DNA from 2 places in the Streptomyces sp. NBC_00557 genome. Region 2 is predicted to be linked to the other one. Evidence: riboswitches for the same ligand, from Rfam matches in the RefSeq annotation. Region 2 holds a riboswitch; the other holds the start of a gene.
What was found. A riboswitch is a leader RNA that binds a small molecule or an ion and turns the genes downstream of it on or off. The one in region 2 is predicted to bind glycine.
Positions count from the first base shown of each region.

Region 1: another riboswitch for glycine. It lies ahead of gcvP (aminomethyl-transferring glycine dehydrogenase); the one in region 2 lies ahead of gcvT (glycine cleavage system aminomethyltransferase GcvT).

Region 1 covers NZ_CP107796.1:6,986,560-6,995,961, reverse strand. The annotation lists gene OG956_RS30850 (ABC transporter ATP-binding protein) at 1-42, shown strand, start outside; gene OG956_RS30845 (TOBE domain-containing protein) at 71-490, shown strand; gene gcvP (aminomethyl-transferring glycine dehydrogenase) at 545-3,430, opposite strand; glycine riboswitch at 3,607-3,701, opposite strand; gene OG956_RS30835 (PRC-barrel domain-containing protein) at 3,821-4,192, shown strand; gene OG956_RS30830 (DNA polymerase IV) at 4,114-5,529, opposite strand; gene OG956_RS30825 (MerR family transcriptional regulator) at 5,596-6,240, opposite strand; gene OG956_RS30820 (bifunctional nuclease family protein) at 6,529-7,002, opposite strand; gene ftsR (transcriptional regulator FtsR) at 7,089-7,826, opposite strand; gene OG956_RS30810 (FHA domain-containing protein) at 7,872-8,699, opposite strand; gene OG956_RS30805 (DUF881 domain-containing protein) at 8,890-9,402, opposite strand, start outside.
Region 2 covers NZ_CP107796.1:2,559,664-2,569,065, forward strand. The annotation lists gene OG956_RS10535 (ABC transporter substrate-binding protein) at 1-1,477, opposite strand, end outside; gene OG956_RS10540 (ABC transporter permease) at 1,506-2,504, opposite strand; gene OG956_RS10545 (enhanced serine sensitivity protein SseB C-terminal domain-containing protein) at 2,880-3,671, opposite strand; gene OG956_RS10550 (enhanced serine sensitivity protein SseB) at 3,833-4,624, opposite strand; gene OG956_RS10555 (AAA family ATPase) at 4,716-5,360, opposite strand; glycine riboswitch at 5,523-5,622, shown strand; glycine riboswitch at 5,623-5,737, shown strand; gene gcvT (glycine cleavage system aminomethyltransferase GcvT) at 5,782-6,900, shown strand; gene gcvH (glycine cleavage system protein GcvH) at 7,009-7,386, shown strand; gene glyA (serine hydroxymethyltransferase) at 7,401-8,669, shown strand; gene OG956_RS10575 (L-serine ammonia-lyase) at 8,755-9,402, shown strand, end outside.

The sequences.
Region 1 (9,402 bases), 4.4 Mb from region 2:
GCGACGGTCAAAGCGACGCAGACGCACGCGTACCCGGCCTGAACGGGCGGGCGCTCTACGGTGAGTGTCCATGACCCTGAGCATCCGCAACCAGCTCCCCGGCACCGTCACCGAGGTCCACCCGGGCGAGGCCATGGCCATCGTCAGGCTCCGCCTGGACGGCGGCCAGCACCTCGTGGCGGCCGTCACCAAGGAGTCCGCCGACGAGCTCGCCCTCACCCCCGGCTCGCCCGTCCGCGCCCTGGTGAAGTCGACCGAGGTCTCGGTGGCCAGCCGGCGGGTGGAGGGCCTGTCGATCCGCAACCAGCTTCCCGGCGCGGTCACCGGCCTGACGACCGGCGCGGTCATGGCGACGGTGAAGATCTCCATCGACGGCGGCGTCCTGACCGCGGCGATCACCAAGGACGCGGTCGCCGACCTCGGCCTCTTCGTGGGCTCCGACGTGGTCGCCCTCATCAAGGCGACCGAGGTGTCCCTCGCCACGGCATGACAGGCCGAGGGCCCCGCCCGGAGTCCGGACGGGGCCCTGAAGGCAGCCGCTCGCTCAGTCCTCGTACGCGTCCAGCGGCGGGCAGGAGCACACCAGGTTCCGGTCGCCGAAGGCCTGGTCGATGCGGCGCACCGGCGGCCAGTACTTGTCGGCGGCCGACACACCGGCCGGGAACACGGCCTCCTCGCGGCCGTAGGCGTGCTTCCACTCACCGCCGAGCGCGCCCGCGGTGTGCGGCGCGTTCCGCAGCGGGTTGTCGTCCGCCGGCCACTCGCCCGCGCCGACCTTCTCGATCTCCGCGCGGATGGCGATCATCGCGTCGCAGAACCGGTCCAGCTCGGTGAGGTCCTCCGACTCGGTCGGCTCGATCATCAGCGTGCCGGCCACCGGGAAGGACATGGTCGGCGCGTGGAAGCCGTAGTCGATCAGCCGCTTGGCCACGTCGTCCACGCTCACGCCGGTCGCCTTGGTCAGCGGGCGCAGGTCGATGATGCACTCGTGCGCGACCAGGCCGCCGGGGCCGGTGTAGAGCACCGGGTAGTGCGGCTCCAGGCGCTTGGCGATGTAGTTCGCCGACAGCACGGCCACCTGGGTGGCCCGCTTCAGGCCCTCGCCGCCCATCAGACGGACGTACGCCCAGGAGATCGGCAGGATGCCCGCCGAGCCCCACGGGGCGGCCGAGATCGGACCGACGCCGGTCTCCGGGCCGGCGGCCGGCTGGAGCGGGTGGTTCGGCAGGTACGGCGCCAGGTGCGAGCGGACCGCGACCGGGCCGACGCCGGGGCCGCCGCCGCCGTGCGGGATGCAGAACGTCTTGTGCAGGTTCAGGTGGGAGACGTCACCGCCGAAGTGGCCCGGCTTGGCGAGGCCGACCAGGGCGTTGAGGTTGGCGCCGTCGACGTACACCTGGCCGCCGGCCTCGTGCACCTGCGCGCAGATGTCGGCGACGTGCTCCTCGAACACGCCGTGCGTGGACGGGTAGGTGATCATGAGCACGGCCAGCTCGTCGCGGTACTGCTCGATCTTCGCCCGCAGGTCCTCGACGTCGATCTCGCCGTCCTCGGCGGTCCTGACGACGACGACCCTCATGCCGGCCATCACGGCGCTGGCCGCGTTGGTGCCGTGCGCGGAGGACGGGATCAGGCAGACGGTGCGCTGCTCGTCGCCGTTGGCGCGGTGGTAGCCGCGTACGGCGAGCAGGCCGGCCAGTTCGCCCTGGGAGCCGGCGTTCGGCTGCAGGGAGACCTTGTCGTAGCCGGTGACCTCGGCGAGACGTTCCTCCAGCTCGCGGATGAGCGTGAGGTAGCCCTCGGCCTGCTCGGCGGGCGCGAAGGGGTGCAGCTGGCCGAACTCGGGCCAGGTGACCGGCTCCATCTCGGTGGTCGCGTTGAGCTTCATGGTGCAGGAGCCCAGCGGGATCATGCCGCGGTCGAGTGCGTAGTCGCGGTCGGCGAGGCGGCGCAGGTAGCGCAGCATCGCGGTCTCGGAGCGGTGCTGGTGGAAGACCGGGTGGGTGAGGTAGGCGTCGGTGCGCAGCAGCGCCTCGGGCAGGGTGTCCTCGGCGGTCGCGTCCAGCGCCTCGATGTCGGCCTCGACGCCGAACGCGGACCACACGGCGGCGAGCTGCGCCCGCTTGGTGGTCTCGTCGCAGGCGATCGAGACGTGGTCGGCGTCGACGAGGTGCAGGTTGACGCCGTTGTCCCGGGCCGCGGCGACGACCTGGGCGGCCTTGCCGGGCACGCGCGCGGTGACGGTGTCGAAGAACGCGCGGTGCACGATCTCCACGCCACCGGCCTTCAGGCCCTCGGCGAGGAGGGTGGCGTACCGGTGGGTGCGGCGGGCGATGGTCTTCAGGCCCTCCGGGCCGTGGTAGACGGCGTACATGCCGGCCATCACGGCGAGCAGCACCTGGGCGGTGCAGATGTTGCTGGTGGCCTTCTCGCGGCGGATGTGCTGCTCGCGGGTCTGCAGGGCGAGGCGGTAGGCCTTGTTGCCGTCGGCGTCGACGGAGACGCCCACGAGCCGGCCGGGCAGGCTGCGCGCGAACTTCTCGTGCACGGCCATGTAGCCGGCGTGCGGACCGCCGAAGCCCATCGGCACACCGAAGCGCTGGGTGGTGCCGACGGCGATGTCGGCGCCCAGCTCACCCGGAGAGGTGAGCAGGGTCAGCGCGAGCAGGTCGGCGGCGACCGTGACCAGGGCGCCCAGCTCGTGCGCCTGGTCGATGACCGGCTTGATGTCCCGTACGGCGCCGGAGGCGCCCGGGTACTGGATCAGCACGCCGTTGATCTCACGCTCGGCGACCTCGGCCGGGATGCCCTCGGAGAGGTCGGCGACGACGACCTCGACGCCGGTGGGCTCCGCGCGGGTCTGGATGACGGCGATGGTCTGCGGCAGCGCGTCCGCGTCGACCAGGAAGAGGCCCTTCTTGTTCCGGCCCATGCGGCGGGAGAGCGCCATGGCCTCGGCGGCGGCGGTGCCCTCGTCCAGGAGGGAGGCGCCGGAGGTGGGCAGGCCGGTGAGGTCGGCGACCATCGTCTGGAAGTTCAGCAGCGCTTCGAGCCGGCCCTGGGAGATCTCCGGCTGGTACGGGGTGTAGGCCGTGTACCAGGCCGGGTTCTCCATGACGTTGCGCAGGATGACGGGCGGCGTGAACGTCCCGTAGTAGCCCAGGCCGATCATGGAGTCGAGGACCTGGTTGCGGTCGGCGAGCGCGCGCAGCTCGGCGAGCACCTCGGCCTCGGTGCGGGCGCCGGGCAGGTCGAGGGCGTCGGCGTTCTTGATCACATCGGGCACCGCCGCGGCGGTCAGCTCGTCCAGCGAGCCGTAGCCGACGTGCGCGAGCATCTTCGCCCGCGCCTCCTGGTCGGGCCCGATGTGGCGCTGCTCGAACGGGATGCCCGCTTCGAGCTCCGAGAGCGGGATGCGGTGGGCGGTCATTGCGGAGGCCTCCTGGTCTGACGCGACCTTCGAGGGGCACCACTGCACGGGTGCCCGGACGGCCTCCCCCTCTGTCATCTCAACCTGAGAGCTTCACCGGGTCGCCCGAGGGCACCCGGTTTTCACCGTCGGTGAGAGCCGGTGCCGTCGGCACCCGCCCTGCTTTCCAGAGTGACCTCGTCCGTGCGGTACGTGAGCCTGAGAGATTCCGGGGAGGATTTGCTCCTTCGGCGCCTCCGAGGTGGTCGGAGGACTCTCCCGCACGGGGTCAGCAGCCGCTGTCAGCCTACCAGCGAGGTCAACGCCGGGGCCCTCGAGTGGCCGCCCGACTGAATGTGCTCTTTTGTAGTGCTTACGGATGAGTTGCGACCAAGTGGAGGGAGACGGACCGTGCAGACCGAGATCGATCCGCGCAACCTGATCGGCCGCAAGGCGTTCGACCGCAACGGCGCCAAGATCGGCACGATCGACGAGGTGTACCTCGACGACGCGACCGGCGTCCCCGAATGGGCGGCCATACGGACAGGACTGTTCTCCCGCGACGCCTTCGTCCCCCTGGAACCGAGCGAACTGATAGACGGCTCCCTCCACGTCCCCTTCGACCGCGCCCTGATCAAGAACGCCCCCGACTTCGGCGTGGGCCGCCACCTCTCCCCCGAACAGGAACTCCAGCTCTACCACCACTACGGCCTCGACGTGGTCTCACCCCCCTCGGTCCCGGACCACGACTTCGGCAGACTGGCGGGCTCGGAGGAGACCTGAAGGGCGAGATCCGGAACCAGCGGCAACGGATCGGCGGACTCCAGCGCGGGATCGTCGACGGAGAACGTCCGCACCCGCCCCGGAGGGGACTGCGGCGTCTCGAACCGCACGGTCACCCGGCCCAGCCCGCTCCCCTGCACCCACCCGTGCCCGTACTCCGCGTGCCTGACGTCCTGACCGGCCCGCCACGACCGCTCCTCCGGCTCCGGCCGCTCCGCCGTCACCTCGGCCCCCGTCTCCTCCGGCGTCTCCTCCGCCCGCGCGGGCATGGCCTGGGCGAACAGGTCCTCCTGGGTGTAGTCGGCGAGCCCGGAGACGCCCACACCGAGCAGCCGTACCCCGCCCGTGGTGTCCACGGAGTCCAGCAGCCGCGCGGCCGCCTCCCGCACCACCGCCGGATCGTCGGTCGGCCCCCGCAGCGTCTCCGACCGGGTCAGCGTCGAGAAGTCGTACCGCCGCACCTTCAGCACGATGGTCCGCCCCGACAGCCCGGCCCCCCGCAGCCGCCCCACGCACCGGTCGGCGAGCCGCCGCACCTCCAGCCCGATCCGCAGCCGGTCGTGGATGTCCACGTCGTAGGTGTCCTCGACCGACACCGACTTCGCCTCGCGCTCGGCCACCACGGGCCGTTCGTCGTGGGCCAGGGCCATGGCGTACAGCGCCTGCCCGTGTGCCTTGCCCAGCAGCCGTACCAGCTCGTCCTCGCCCGCCTCGGCCAGTTCCTCGACCGTGGTGATGCCGGCCCTGCGCAGATGGTCCCCGGTGGCCGGCCCCACCCCCGGCAGGGTCCGCACCGGCATCGGCCCCAGCAGCGCCCGCTCGGAGCCCGGCTCGATCACCACCAGCCCGTCCGGCTTGGCCTGCTCGGAGGCGATCTTGGCGAGCATCTTGGAGGCGGCGAGCCCCACCGATCCGGTGAGCCCGGTGACCGCCCGGATGTCCGCGCGCAGCTTGATCCCGGCCAGCCGCGCCGACTCCTCGTCCCAGGCGGTCCCGCCGGCCTCCAGGTCCACGAACGCCTCGTCCAGGCTGAGCGGCTCCACCAGCGGCGACAGCTCCCGCAGCAGCGCCATCACCTGCTCGCTGATCTGCCGGTACAGGCCGAACCGCGGCACCAGATACGCCGCGTTGGGCGCCAGCCGGCGCGCCTGGGCCATGGGCATCGCCGAGTGCACCCCGAACGCCCGTGCCTCGTACGACGCGGTGGCCACCACCCCGCGCGGACCGAGCCCGCCCACGACGACCGCTTTCCCGCGCAGGCTCGGCTTGGATGCCTGCTCCACCGAGGCGTAGAAGGCATCCATGTCGAGATGCAGGATCGTGGGCGCGTTTCTCACATCTCCGATGCTGCACCACGGCACTGACAATGCCGTGGTGCAGGCGGACGGCCGGTGGGCCGGGGCTCAGACCGCCCGGTTGCGGCGCCGTGCCAGCTCGTCCGCGGGGTTGGGCCCGACGAGGGTCTCGCCGGTGTCGATGCGCTCGCCGTGCAGCTGCGAGAGCGCGCTTTCCACGTCGCGCCAGACCACGCCGACGGCGATCCCGAAGATGCCCTGACCGCCCTGGAGCAGGGCGTGGACCTCGTCGGGCGAGGTGCACTCGTACACCGTGGCGCCGTCGCTCATCAGCGTCATCCGCTCCAGGTCGCGGAAACCGCGTTCCCTGAGGTGCTGCACGGCCGTCCGGATGTTCTGCAGCGAGACCCCGGTGTCCAGGAACCGCTTGACGATCTTCAGGACGACGACGTCGCGGAAGCTGTACAGCCGCTGCGTCCCCGACCCGTAGGCGGGCCGCACGCTCGGCTCTACCAGGCCGGTGCGCGCCCAGTAGTCGAGCTGCCGGTAGGTGATGCCGGCGGCCGCGCAGGCCGTCGGCCCCCGGTAGCCGATCTGTTCCGACGTCATGGAAGCCGCCCCTCCGCCGTTCGGCACCACCGTCGGCCGCTGCGGAGCGTGATCCACCGCGCTGCTGTGAACCGGGTACGGCCCGTTCTCCCCGAAACCACGCACGGGAGCACCCCCAGCCGTACCGTCGCCGCTGGTTCTCACGCCGACCTCCGTCCTTGACCTGCCTTCACGACGGTAGGCAGTCACCAGGGGTGCGTCAACGATCGCCACACTCGGCACGCCGAGTGATAATCACCCTAGGAGTGGTTTCCCGTGCCCCACCGCGGGGAAAGGCTAGCCGAATGCGCTCGGGGGAACGCCTAGGACGCTCTCACAGGCCGATGGCACGTGCCCGCGCAAGGCGTTGCCGAGGGCGCCTCCCCGGGCCCGGGTCGCCGCCCACCGGCCGTCCGCGCTCACCGGTTGCCCGTGCTCACCGGTTGCCCGTGCTCACTGGTTGCTCGTACCGAAGTCCTCGGGCGAGATCTGGTCGAGGAACTCGCGGAACTTCTCCACCTCGTCCTCCTGCTCGTCCGGAATGGCGATGCCGGCGTCGTCCAGCACCGTGTCACTGCCGTAGATCGGCGTTCCGGTGCGCAGGGCCAGCGCTATGGCATCGGAGGGGCGGGCGCTGACCTCGACCCCGCTGGCGAAGACCAGCTCCGCGTAGAACACGCCTTCCCGCAGATCGGTGATGCGTACCTCGGTCAGCTCCTGGCCTACGGCCTCCAGCACGTCCTTGAACAGGTCGTGGGTCAGCGGCCTGGCGGGGGCCATGCCCTGCTGGGCGAACGCGATCGCCGTCGCCTCTCCCGGCCCGATCCAGATGGGGAGGTAACGGTCGCCTCCCACTTCGCGCAGGAGCACGATCGGTTGGTTGGAGGGCATTTCGACCCGGACACCTACGACATCGAGCTCGTTCACACAGCAACCCTAGGCCGTGCTCGGGACGTTTGGGTAGTCGGGCCGGGAACAGGTGGCCGATCCGGGTCGCCGGCGGCCCCCGGCGGTCAGGGCAGCCGCACCCCGAGCGCGGTCTGCACCAGCGCCGCGTGCAGCTTCACCGTGAGCGCCGCCAGCTCCTTCGCCCGGGCCTCGGCGTGTGCCCTGGTCTGCGGGTTGCGGTGGCGCTTGAGCGGGGCCACGACCTGCTCCACCAGCCCGGCCTCGCGGTCGGCGGCGGCCTTCATCACCCGAAGGTGGCGTGGCTCGATGCCGTACCGGCCCAGTTCGGCGATGAGCGAGGCCACGGTGACCGCCTCGGCGTCGTAGGCCCCGTCGTGCAGCGGAGCGATGAGGCCGTACGACTCCCACTCCTCCAGGTCCGCCTCGTCGATCTCCGCGGCCGCCAGCAGCTCGGCTCTGCCCACCCGGGCCACCGTGGGCGCGCCGGTGGGCTCCGGGGCGTCCTCACCGGTGCGCTGGCGCCCCACCAGGGGCAGCTGGACGGCCTCGCCACGCTCCATGGCGTCCAGATGCTCGCGGATCACCTTGAGCGGCAGATAGTGGTCCCGCTGCATCCTGAGCACATGCGCCAGCCGCTCGACGTCCCTGGCGCTGAACTTGCGGTACCCCGCAGGGCTCCGCTGCGGCTCGATGAGCCCCTCCGACTCCAGGAAGCGGATCTTGGAGACGGTGACTTCGGGGAACTCGTCGCGCAGCACGTTCAGCACGGTGCCGATGCTCATCAGCCCGCTGTCCCTGGCGGCAGTACCGCTTCCGGCACCGCCGCTCGGTGTGTGAAGCATGGACCTTCCCTGGGGGTTCCCCCCGGACACCGGTCCGGGGGCGGGTCAGATGCCCTGCCGGCTCGCGTAGAACACCAGCCGGTACTTGCCGATCTGCACCTCGTCACCGTTCGACAGCGCGACCTGGTCGATCCGCTCGCGGTTGACGTACGTGCCGTTCAGACTGCCGACGTCGGCCACGGTGAACGAGCCGTCCGGGGAGCGGCGGAACTCCACATGCCGACGCGAGACCGTCACGTCGTCCAGGAAGATGTCGCTCTGCGGATGACGGCCGGCCGTGGTCAGATCGCTGTCCAGCAGGAAGCGGCTGCCCGAGTTCGGGCCGCGGCGCACCACCAGCAGCGCCGAGCCCATCGGCAGCGCGTCCACCGCGGCCTGCGCCTCCGGCGAGAGCATCGGCATCTGCGTCTGGCCGGTGACCTCGGCGTCGTACGCCTCCAGGCCGGAGATCGAGATCGTGGACGTCGTCTCGGACGCGCGCTCCGGCGCCACCCCCGGGCGCAGCGGCGCACCGCAGTTGGAGCAGAAGCGGGCGTTCTGCGCGTTGCGGTTGCCGCACCTCGTACACACCAGGACCGACATGGACGGATCCTCCTGCGGCTGCCCCGCCGGGGCGTTGGACGCGTACGGACCGGGGGCGTACCCTCCACCCGCACCCGAGGCTGACGGTTGCCCGAAACCTATGCCGCCGGACTGGGCAGGGTCAACCGACGCCCCGCCCTGACCTCCGGAAATGTCACCGCCCGGACCAGCGACCTGGTCCCGGAACAGCGGGCGCTGGCCCTCCGCGTCAGGCTGCGCGCGGTGCCGAGCGGTCGCGTTGTCGCTGCCCTCTCGCGCGCTCTTGCCGAACAACTTCGCAAACAACTTCACGGGCGATTCCCCTTGACCGAAACAGACCCGCCCGTGGGGCAGGACGAACCCTGATTGCCTACACCGGCCGAGCCGGACATTCTCACAACGTCCGTAACCACCAGACAGTTTCCACCACGCACCACCGCTTCGGTGCGCCGACCCCCCGCAACCTCATGCCCCTGCCGGACGTCCCCCATGCACCGCCGGTTCACTGGGAGGACGACCGAGCGTAGTCAGGCCGCTTCGCCTGTCGCAAGGCATCCACGACGATCTTGCCGGACTGCTGGACCGTCACCGTGGCCTGCTCCTTCTCCAAGGTCTGCACCACGCCTCCCGGGATGTTCAGCGCCGGCTCCAGGTCCTGCGGCTTGCCGATGACCTTGAAACGATAAGGGGCGTTGATCTTGTTCCCGTCGACGCCCACGCCGTTGCCGGAGTCGGTGAAGTAGGTGTTCGCGACCACCCGGACCCCGTTGACCTGGATCGCCTCGGCACCGGCCGCGCGCAACTCCTGGATCGCGTCGAGCAGCATGTCAGCCTTGACCGTCCCCTTCGTGTCCTCGATCGTCATCGTGATGCCGGGACCCTGCGCGGCCACGGTGCCCGCCAGAATGCCGAGTTGCCTCTCCTTCTCGGCGGTCTGCCTGCGCGCCTCCGCGGCCCGGTCGGAGCTGCTCTGCAGCTCCTGGCGCTGCTTCTCGAGTCCCTGCCTCTCGTCCTC
Region 2 (9,402 bases):
TGGCGCTGCCGTCGATGATCTGGTCCAGGAAGCCGTAGCCGGTCGGCCAGTCGGCGCCCCACGCCATCATCATCATGCCGAGCTTGTGCTGGTGGACGTAGCTCGGGACACCGGCGAAGTTCGAGAAGTACTTGCCGGACGGGAACTGCTTGATGTCGACCTTGATGCCGACGGCCTTCAGGGAGTTCTGGATGGCCGTGGCGCCCGCGACCTCGGAGGCGCGGTCCGAGCGGGCCGTCAGGGTGGTGGAGAAGCCGTTCGGCTTGCCGCACAGCTTCAGCTCGGCCTTGGCCTTGGCGACGTCACCCTTGTGACCGGCGGTCGGGTACTTGTCGAACTTGGTGTAGCCGTTGACCGACGGCGGCAGCAGCGTGGTGGCCACGTCGCCCTTCGGCGCACCGCCCATGGCGTCGATCACCGACTGCTTGTCGACCGCCCACTGCACGGCCTTGCGGCAGTGCACGTTGTCGAACGGCGCGACGTGCAGGTTCAGCGCCATGTAGCCGGTGGCGCCGGCGTAGGAGTTGTCCGTCTGCTTGGCGTACTTGCCGCTGAGGACCTTCGGCTGGGTCTGCGGCTGCACACCGGCGCCGGCGATGTCGGCCGTGATCTTGTCGGCCATCAGGTCGTTGTCGATCGAGACCGGGTTGACCTTGAACTTGACGACGATCTTGTCCGGCAGCGCCTTGCGGATCGGGTCCGTCTTCGGGTCCCAGTTCGAGTTGCGGACGAGGGTGGCGCCGGCGCCCTCCTCGTACGACGAGAACTTGTAGGGGCCGGAGGACACGATGTGCTGGACGTACTTCGCGCCGTCGTCCTTCGCCTGCGGCACGGGGGCCGTCTGGGAGAAGGTCGCCAGGTAGTCGAAGTCGGCGAACGGCTGGTTCAGGTGGAAGACGATCGTGCGGTCGTCCGGGGTGGCGATGGAGTCCAGGCCCTTCTTGTCCTTGTAGGGGCCCTTGTACTTGTCACCGCCCTGCAGGTACGCCTTGAAGTACGTCGGGCCGTTGGACAGGGCCTCGGGCGCGAAGTTGGAGCGCTCGATCGCGTACTTGACGTCCTTGGACGTGATCGGGGTGCCGTCCTCGAACTTCAGGCCCGGACGCAGGTGGTACGTCCAGGTCTTGGCGTCCTTGCTGGGCGTGCCCAGGGACTCGGCGAGGTCCGGGACGACCGTGAGGCCGTCCTTGCCGGCGGCCGGCTTGAACGTGACGAGCGTCCGCGCGTACAGGCGCGAGAAGTTCTGCACGAAGCCGTAGTAGGTGTTGCCCGGGTCCAGGGAGTCCGGCACGTCGGAGTCCTCCAGCGTGACCGTGCCTCCCTTCTTGCTCGAGGCGTTGACGATGGAGCTGAGCGCCGCGTCCTTGCTGCCGCTGCCGCCACTGCTGCTCTTGCCGCCCCCGCCGCCACAGGCGGCCGCGCCCAGGGAGAGCGCCGTGACCGACGCCACGGCGGCGATAACCCTTCTGGTCTTCACGTTGAGGAAAGCCCCCTCTATCGATGGATCACTTGCTGCGAGGGTCGAGCGCGTCACGCAGCCCGTCACCCAGCAGGTTGAAGGCCAGGACGGTGATGAAGATCGCCAGTCCGGGCACGAACATGTACTGCGGATCTGCGGTGTACAGGTCCACGGCGTTGCTGAGCATGCCGCCCCAGGAGGCCTGCGGCGGAGCGATACCGACTCCGAGGAAGCTCAACGCGGCCTCGAAGAGGATGTTGGTCGGGATGATCAGCGTCGAGTAGACGAGGATCGGCGCGACGAGGTTGGGGAGCAGCTCGCGGAACAGGATGTACGGGCCGCGGGCGCCCAGGCTGGTGGCGGCCTCGACGAACTCCCGCCTGCGCAGGGTCATCGTCTGGGCGCGCACGATGCGGCCGATGTAGGGCCAGCTGAAGAAGCCGATCACGAAGATCAGCACGCAGATCCGCAGCGGCAGGCCGTTGAGCCCGAAGAAGCCGTCCTGCACCGAGGCGGAGATGGCGATGGCGAACAGCAGCAGCGGGAACGCCAGGAAGGTGTCCATGAGCTTGCTGATGAGGCTGTCGACCCAGCCGCCGTAGTAGCCGGCGATGACGCCCAGCACGGTTCCGATGACCACCGAGAGGAGGGTGGCGCCGCCCGCGACCAGGAGGGAGACCCAGGAGCCGTCGATGATCCGGGCGAGCATGTCGCGGCCGTACTGCGGGTCCACGCCCAGCGGGTGGGAGAGGCTCATGCCGCCCCAGCCGCCCTTGGGAGCGAGCAGTGCCGGGTCGATGAGGTCCTGGTGGAACTTGTCCGGGTCGAGCCCGAAGATCCACTCGATCGGCTTGGCGAGCACCGCCATCAGCACGAGCAGGATGACGACGACGCCGCCCGCCACGGCCACCTTGTCCCGCTTGAACCGGGTCCAGGCGATCTGGCTGAGTGAACGCCCTTCGATCTGGCTCTTCTTGGCCCCGGCGAGCACGGACTCGGGAGGCGCTGCAGCCTCTTCCCCGGTGGTCTCGATCGGTGCGGTCACAGTTGACCTGACCCCTCTCGCCGGTGGTGACCGGCCTTTGTCCGCCGCTGTGGGCGGCTTGGTTCACTTACCTGCGCCGGCCGCACGATGGGTGACGGCCCTGGAGAGCCAGCTGGTCCCGTGCCTGGTTCGAGCACAGGATCGATGGCCTCGCGTCTTGAGAGGCGAGTCTTCAACGGGCTCTCGATCACGCGCCAGGTCTGACGGAGAAAGTATGCGTAAACGTGATGCCGCCTAGGGGAATCCGTTATCCGAACAGGGAAGATCGGCTGCCGGACGCCGGGCATCACCGGCCACCTCGCCCGAATCGGGCGGACATCAAGGGTAGTTGAGGGCGCGCGCACCGTTGTGGCCGACGTCACAGCATCCGGGTGCTCAGTAGGACCGGGGTCCGGTGTAGCCGTACCCGGGGCCGGCCGCGGGCGCCGGCGCCGCGTGCGCCTCGCGGTCGTAGAAGGGGCGGGCGTTGGCCCGCATCCACATCACGACCGGGTCGTAGTCGTCGGTCATCACGACCGTCGACACCGGCAGGCCCTCCGGGACCGCCCCGATGGACTGCTGCATCATCGCGCGCACCGAGTCCACGGCGGCCGGGGAGGTGTCGTACACGTCCAGGCCGATGGCGAGGTACGGCGCGCCGAGCGCCGGCTGCACCCAGGCGCGGCGCAGGGAGCGCAGGGCCGGGGTGCGGTGGGCGTTCTGCGTGAGAAGGGCGTAGAACTGCGGGATCTCGATACCGGGCTCGCTCAGCCGGAGGGGGCCGGCGGGCTGGCGGTCCAGCCCGGTGGCGATCCGGCGCAGGTCCAGCCAGGGGATGCCGACGCCGCCGCCCGGGGCGTGCGGGTTCAGCCAGAGGCCGTAGTGGTCGGGGTAGAGGGTGCGGGCCACGTCGAGCCCGTCGACGACCTCGTACGACCGGTTCCAGCCGCTGGCCGACAGCTCCTGGGCGGAGGTGACGCAGGGGGCGTACTGGAAGCCCTCGACCTCCATGTTTCCGTACTGGGCGTCCGGGGAGCCGGCATGGCCGTGCCACAGCAGCATCCAGATCTGGCCGGCGGAGGGCGTGGCGAGGGCGCGGAGCAGGGCCTCGTAGGCGTCGTAGCGGCCGGGGGTGACCTGGCGCAGCGCGTGTTCCACGCTGACGCTGCCGCTGTGGCTCGCGCTCACCTGTCGTGCCCTTCTCTTTTCTGTGCCCCGCGTTCGGGGACAGCTTAAGCGCCCACCGGGGTGCCGCCCCGGTGCGTACGCGGGTGCGGGTGCGTGGTGGCTCGGCGCGCCCCGCGGCGGAGCCGCATATCGGACACGGCCCCGCGCCCCTTCGGGGCGCCTCAGTGGCCGTACTGATAGAAGGGGCGGACCCTCTCCCTCATCCACTCCGCCACCGGGTCGTCCGTGACGTCCAGGAGGACCAGGTTGACCGGCCACTTGACCGGGACTTTGCCGAGGGCTCTGCCGAGGGCCTGGAGGGGGAGGGCGCGCAGGTCGCCCTCCCACTGGGAGAGCTCGACGCCCACGAACATGACCGGCTCGTCGGTCTCGATCGCGGCCAGGCAGCGGCGGGCGGTGCGGACCACGCCGGTCTCGGCGAACTCGGCGGACGCGGTGGAGAGGAAGTCGACCGGGTCGTCCTGCCAGTCGGGCTCGAAGAGCCGGACCCGGCCGCCGGTGTTCGGGCCGTCCAGCGGGGTGCGGCCGATCCGGCACAGCTCGGCCACCGCCGCGGGCGGCAGCGGGATGCCGATCAGCGCGTCGGGGTTCACGGCGATGCCGATCTGCGGGGGCAGGCCGCGGGCGAACTCCACGGCGGGCGCGATGGCGTACGCCATGTGGGAGCCGGCCGCCTGGCGCAGCTGCTCCTCGGAGCTGAACACCGGGACGTAGGCCTGGCCGTCGATGTCCAGCGAGGGCAGGTCCAGCGGGCCGCTGTCCGGGCCGCCGCCGTTGGGCAGCGGGACCCACAGCAGGCTGCGGCCCAGCACCTCGATGATCCGGCCGGCCGCGGCGGGCATGCCGAGGGAGGCCGAGAGCACCTCCTCCAGTTCGTTGCCCGGCCAGCCGCCGTGCGGCTGGGGGTGCGCCTGTGCCGGGAAGTCCGCGGGAAAGTCCGCCGGGAAGTCCATCTGCCTACCGCCTGCTGGGAACCACTGCTGTGCCATGAAGGCTAGCGGGTGGCTGTGACAGTTCCTCACCTTCGGACATCCGTTCGCGGCCTCATGCGGTGAAGGCGATCCGGCGCAGGGCGTCCGCCGCGGGCCGGTCCAGCAGGGTCGCCGAGCCGCAGCCGGCGGGCGGCTCGCCCGCCTCGACCGCGGCGACCAGCCGGGCGGTCGTACGGCGGTGGCGGCGGAAGGCGTACGCGGAGACGCCCCGGCCGCGCTCGCGCTGGCCCTCGCGGGCGGTCTCGGGGGCCACGTCGAGCAGCAGCAGGTGGAGGGCGGCGCCGCGGCGGCGGGCCTCGCGGGCGAGCCAGCGGCGCACCCAGGGCTGGGTGCCGCAGTCGTGCACGACGACGCCCTCGCCGGTGCGCAGCGCGCGGCGCAGGCCCGCGTAGTGGGCGAGGCGGACCAGCGGGCGGTAGAGGGCGTACGGCAGGAGACGGGGGGTGCGGGCGTCCCAGCGGTCACGGGTGTCCTGGGAGTCGACGCGGGGGCCGGTGACCGCGCGCCGCATCAGAGTGGACTTGCCGCTGCCGGGCAGGCCGGTGATCACGACCAGGTCGCGGGGTCCGAAGCGCAGGGTGCGCGGGCCGTGGCCGGCGCGGTCGCGCAGGTCGCGGACGACGGGGGCCGGGGCGGGGCGCTGCCTCGGCACAGTGATGCCGGTGGTGGCGGTGGCGTACACCGGGGTCCTGTTCACAGTGATCGTCCTCCCCTGTCGGTCCGGTAATCTTCCTGCCCGCAGTGCGTAAAGGGAAGGTAATGGGCGATGTCGTCGGCGTCGTCCGTGGCCTGCCACAGGTCGGTTACAAAAGCCCGCTCGGCGTGCGATGATGTGGCCGCCAACTGCATACCGGCCGCTTGAATCCGCGCGGGAGAGTCCCTGGCAGCACCGATGCCGGGGCGCCGAAGGAGCAAGTCCCTCCCTTGAATCTCTCAGGCCCCGTTACCGCGCGGGCGAGGCACATCTGAAAAGCGGGCCGCTCTACGCCAGTGGCTCCACCCAAGGTGCAAGCCGTGATCGCCCCCGTGGCGGTTCCGGCGAACCTCTCAGGTTCCGATGACAGATGGGGAGGAACGTTCCTCGCCCGTTCTGCTTTGCCCTGGGAGACGACCGACCGATGAGCAGCACTGAACTCCGCCACACCGCGCTCGATGCCGTGCATCGCGCGCTCGGTGCGACGATGACCGACTTCGCCGGCTGGGACATGCCGCTGCGCTACGGCTCCGAGCGCGACGAGCACATCGCCGTGCGGACGAAGGCGGGTCTGTTCGACCTCTCCCACATGGGCGAGATCACCGTCACCGGCGCCCAGGCCGCCGCGTTCCTGAACCACGCCCTGGTCGGCAACATCGCCTCCGTCGGCGTGGGCCGCGCCCGCTACACCATGATCTGCCGGGCCGACGGCGGCATCCTGGACGACCTGATCGTCTACCGGCTCGCCGAGACCGAGTACATGGTCGTCGCCAACGCCTCCAACGCCCAGGTCGTGCTGGACGCCCTCACCGAGCGCGCCGCCGGCTTCGACGCCGAGGTCCGCGACGACCGGGACGCCTACGCGCTGATCGCCGTCCAGGGCCCCGAGTCCCCCGGCATCCTGAAGTCCCTCACCGACGCCGACCTCGACGGCCTGAAGTACTACGCCGGCCTGCCCGGCACCGTCGCCGGCGTCCCGGCCCTGATCGCCCGCACCGGCTACACCGGCGAGGACGGCTTCGAGCTGTTCGTGAAGCCCGAGCACGCCGTCGAGCTGTGGCAGGCGCTGACCAAGGCCGGCGAGGGCGCCGGCCTCGTCCCCTGCGGCCTGTCCTGCCGGGACACCCTGCGCCTGGAGGCGGGCATGCCGCTGTACGGGCACGAGCTGACCACCGAGCTGACCCCCTTCGACGCCGGGCTCGGCCGCGTGGTGAAGTTCGACAAGGAGGGCGACTTCGTGGGGCGCGAGGCGCTCCGGGAGGCCGCGGCCAGGGCTGAGCAGAACCCGCCACGGGTCCTCGTCGGCCTGGTCGCCCAGGGCCGCCGCGTCCCGCGCGCCGGGTACGCCGTCGTCGCCGGCGGCGAGGTGATCGGCGAGGTCACCTCCGGCGCCCCCTCCCCCACCCTGGGCAAGCCGATCGCCATGGCGTACGTCGACGCGGCGCACGCGGCGCCGGGCACCGAGGGCGTCGGCGTGGACATCCGCGGCAGCCACGAGCCGTACGAGGTCGTGGCGCTGCCGTTCTACAAGCGCCAGAAGTAGACACCGGGCGCGGCCACTGTGTGACCCCGCGCACGTCACCGCCGCCCACAGCGGCTCCAGCAGTCCCCCCTTCATCATCACTCCCGCGCGTACAGGAGAATTCAGGCCATGAGCAACCCCCAGCAGCTGCGCTACAGCAAGGAGCACGAGTGGCTGTCGCCCGCCGAGGACGGCGTGTCGACGGTCGGCATCACCGAGTTCGCGGCGAACGCGCTCGGCGACGTCGTCTACGCCCAGCTCCCCGAGGTCGGCTCCACGGTGTCCGCGGGCGAGACCTGCGGCGAGCTGGAGTCCACCAAGTCGGTCTCCGACCTGTACTCGCCGGTCACCGGTGAGGTCGTCGAGATCAACGAGGACGTCGTCAACGACCCGTCGCTGGTGAACTCGGCCCCCTTCGAGGGCGGCTGGCTGTTCAAGGTGCGCGTCACGGAGGAGCCGGCCGACCTGCTCTCCGCCGACGAGTACACCGCCCAGAACGCCGGCTGAGGAGTCGTAGCCGTATGACCGTCCTGAACACGTCCCTGCACGAGCTGGACCCGGAGATCGCCGCCGCGGTCGACGCCGAGCTCGGCCGCCAGCAGTCCACGCTGGAGATGATCGCCTCCGAGAACTTCGCGCCGCTCGCGGTGATGGAGGCGCAGGGCTCCGTCCTCACCAACAAGTACGCCGAGGGCTACCCGGGCCGCCGCTACTACGGCGGCTGCGAGCACGTCGACGTCGCCGAGCAGATCGCCATCGACCGGGTCAAGGAGCTGTTCGGCGCCGAGTACGCCAACGTCCAGCCCCACTCCGGCGCCTCCGCCAACCAGGCGGCCCTGTTCGCCCTCGCCCAGCCCGGGGACACCATCCTCGGCCTGGACCTGGCGCACGGCGGCCACCTCACCCACGGCATGCGCCTGAACTTCTCCGGCAAGCAGTTCGACGTGGTCGCCTACCACGTGGACGCCGAGACCGGCCTGGTCGACATGGCGGAGGTCGAGCGGCTCGCCAAGGAGCACCGCCCGAAGGTGATCATCGCCGGCTGGTCGGCGTACCCGCGCGAGCTGGACTTCGCCGCGTTCCGCCGGATCGCCGACGAGGCCGGCGCCTACCTGTGGGTCGACATGGCGCACTTCGCGGGCCTGGTCGCGGCCGGCCTGCACGCGAACCCGGTGCCGTACGCCGACGTGGTGACCTCCACCACGCACAAGACGCTCGGCGGTCCGCGCGGCGGCATCATCCTCGCCCGCAGCAAGGACTTCGCGAAGAAGCTGAACTCCTCCGTCTTCCCCGGCTTCCAGGGCGGCCCCCTGGAGCACGTGATCGCCGCCAAGGCGGTCTCCTTCAAGGTCGCCGCCTCGGAGGAGTTCAAGGAGCGCCAGCGTCGTACCGTGGAGGGTGCCCGCATCCTCGCCGAGCGCCTGACGGCGGCGGACGCCCGTGAGGCCGGGGTGAACGTGCTGTCCGGCGGCACCGACGTGCACCTCATCCTCGTCGACCTGCGCGCCTCGGAGCTGGACGGGCAGCAGGCCGAGGACCGCCTCCACGAGGTCGGGATCACGGTCAACCGCAACGCGGTCCCGAACGACCCGCGGCCCCCGATGGTGACGTCCGGGCTGCGGATCGGCACGCCCGCCCTCGCGACCCGCGGCTTCACGGCCGAGGACTTCGCCGAGGTCGCGGACGTGATCGCCGAGGCGCTGAAGCCGTCGTACGACGCGGAGGCCCTCAAGGCGCGCGTGAAGGCGCTCGCCGACAAGCACCCGCTGTACCCGGGCCTGAACAAGTAGTCCCGGCGAAGCAAGTCCCCGGTGGGGCGCCCGAGGCCGGACCGGCGAGGGCGCCCCGCCATCCCCCTGTTCCTGAGGAGTGACCGTGGCCATCTCGGTCTTCGACCTGTTCTCGATCGGCATCGGCCCGTCCAGCTCCCACACGGTCGGCCCGATGCGGGCGGCGCGCATGTTCGCCCGCCGGCTGCGCAACGAGGACCTGCTGCCCTCGGTGGCCTCCGTGCGCTGCGAGCTGTACGGCTCCCTCGGCGCGACCGGCCACGGCCACGGCACCCCGAAGGCGGTCCTGCTCGGCCTGGAGGGCGCGTCCCCGCGCACGGTGGACGTGGAGACGGCGGACGAGCGAGTGGAGAAGATCAGGCAGGCGGGCCGGATCTCGCTCCTGGCCGAGCACGAGATCGCCTTCGACTTCGGCAAGGACCTCGTGCTGCACCGCCGCAAGGCCCTGCCGTACCACGCCAACGGCATGACCCTGTGGGCGTACGACGCCTCCGGCGCCGAACTGCTGACGAAGACGTACTACTCGGTCGGCGGCGGCTTCGTCGTGGACGAGGACGCGGTCGGCGCGGACCGGATCAAGCTGGACGACACGGTCCTGAAGTACCCCTTCCGCACGGGCGACGAGCTGCTGCGCCTGACGAAGGAGACGGGTCTGTCGATCTCCTCCCTGATGCTGGAGAACGAGCGGGCCTGGCGCACCGAGGACGAGATCCGCGCGGGCCTGCTGGAGATC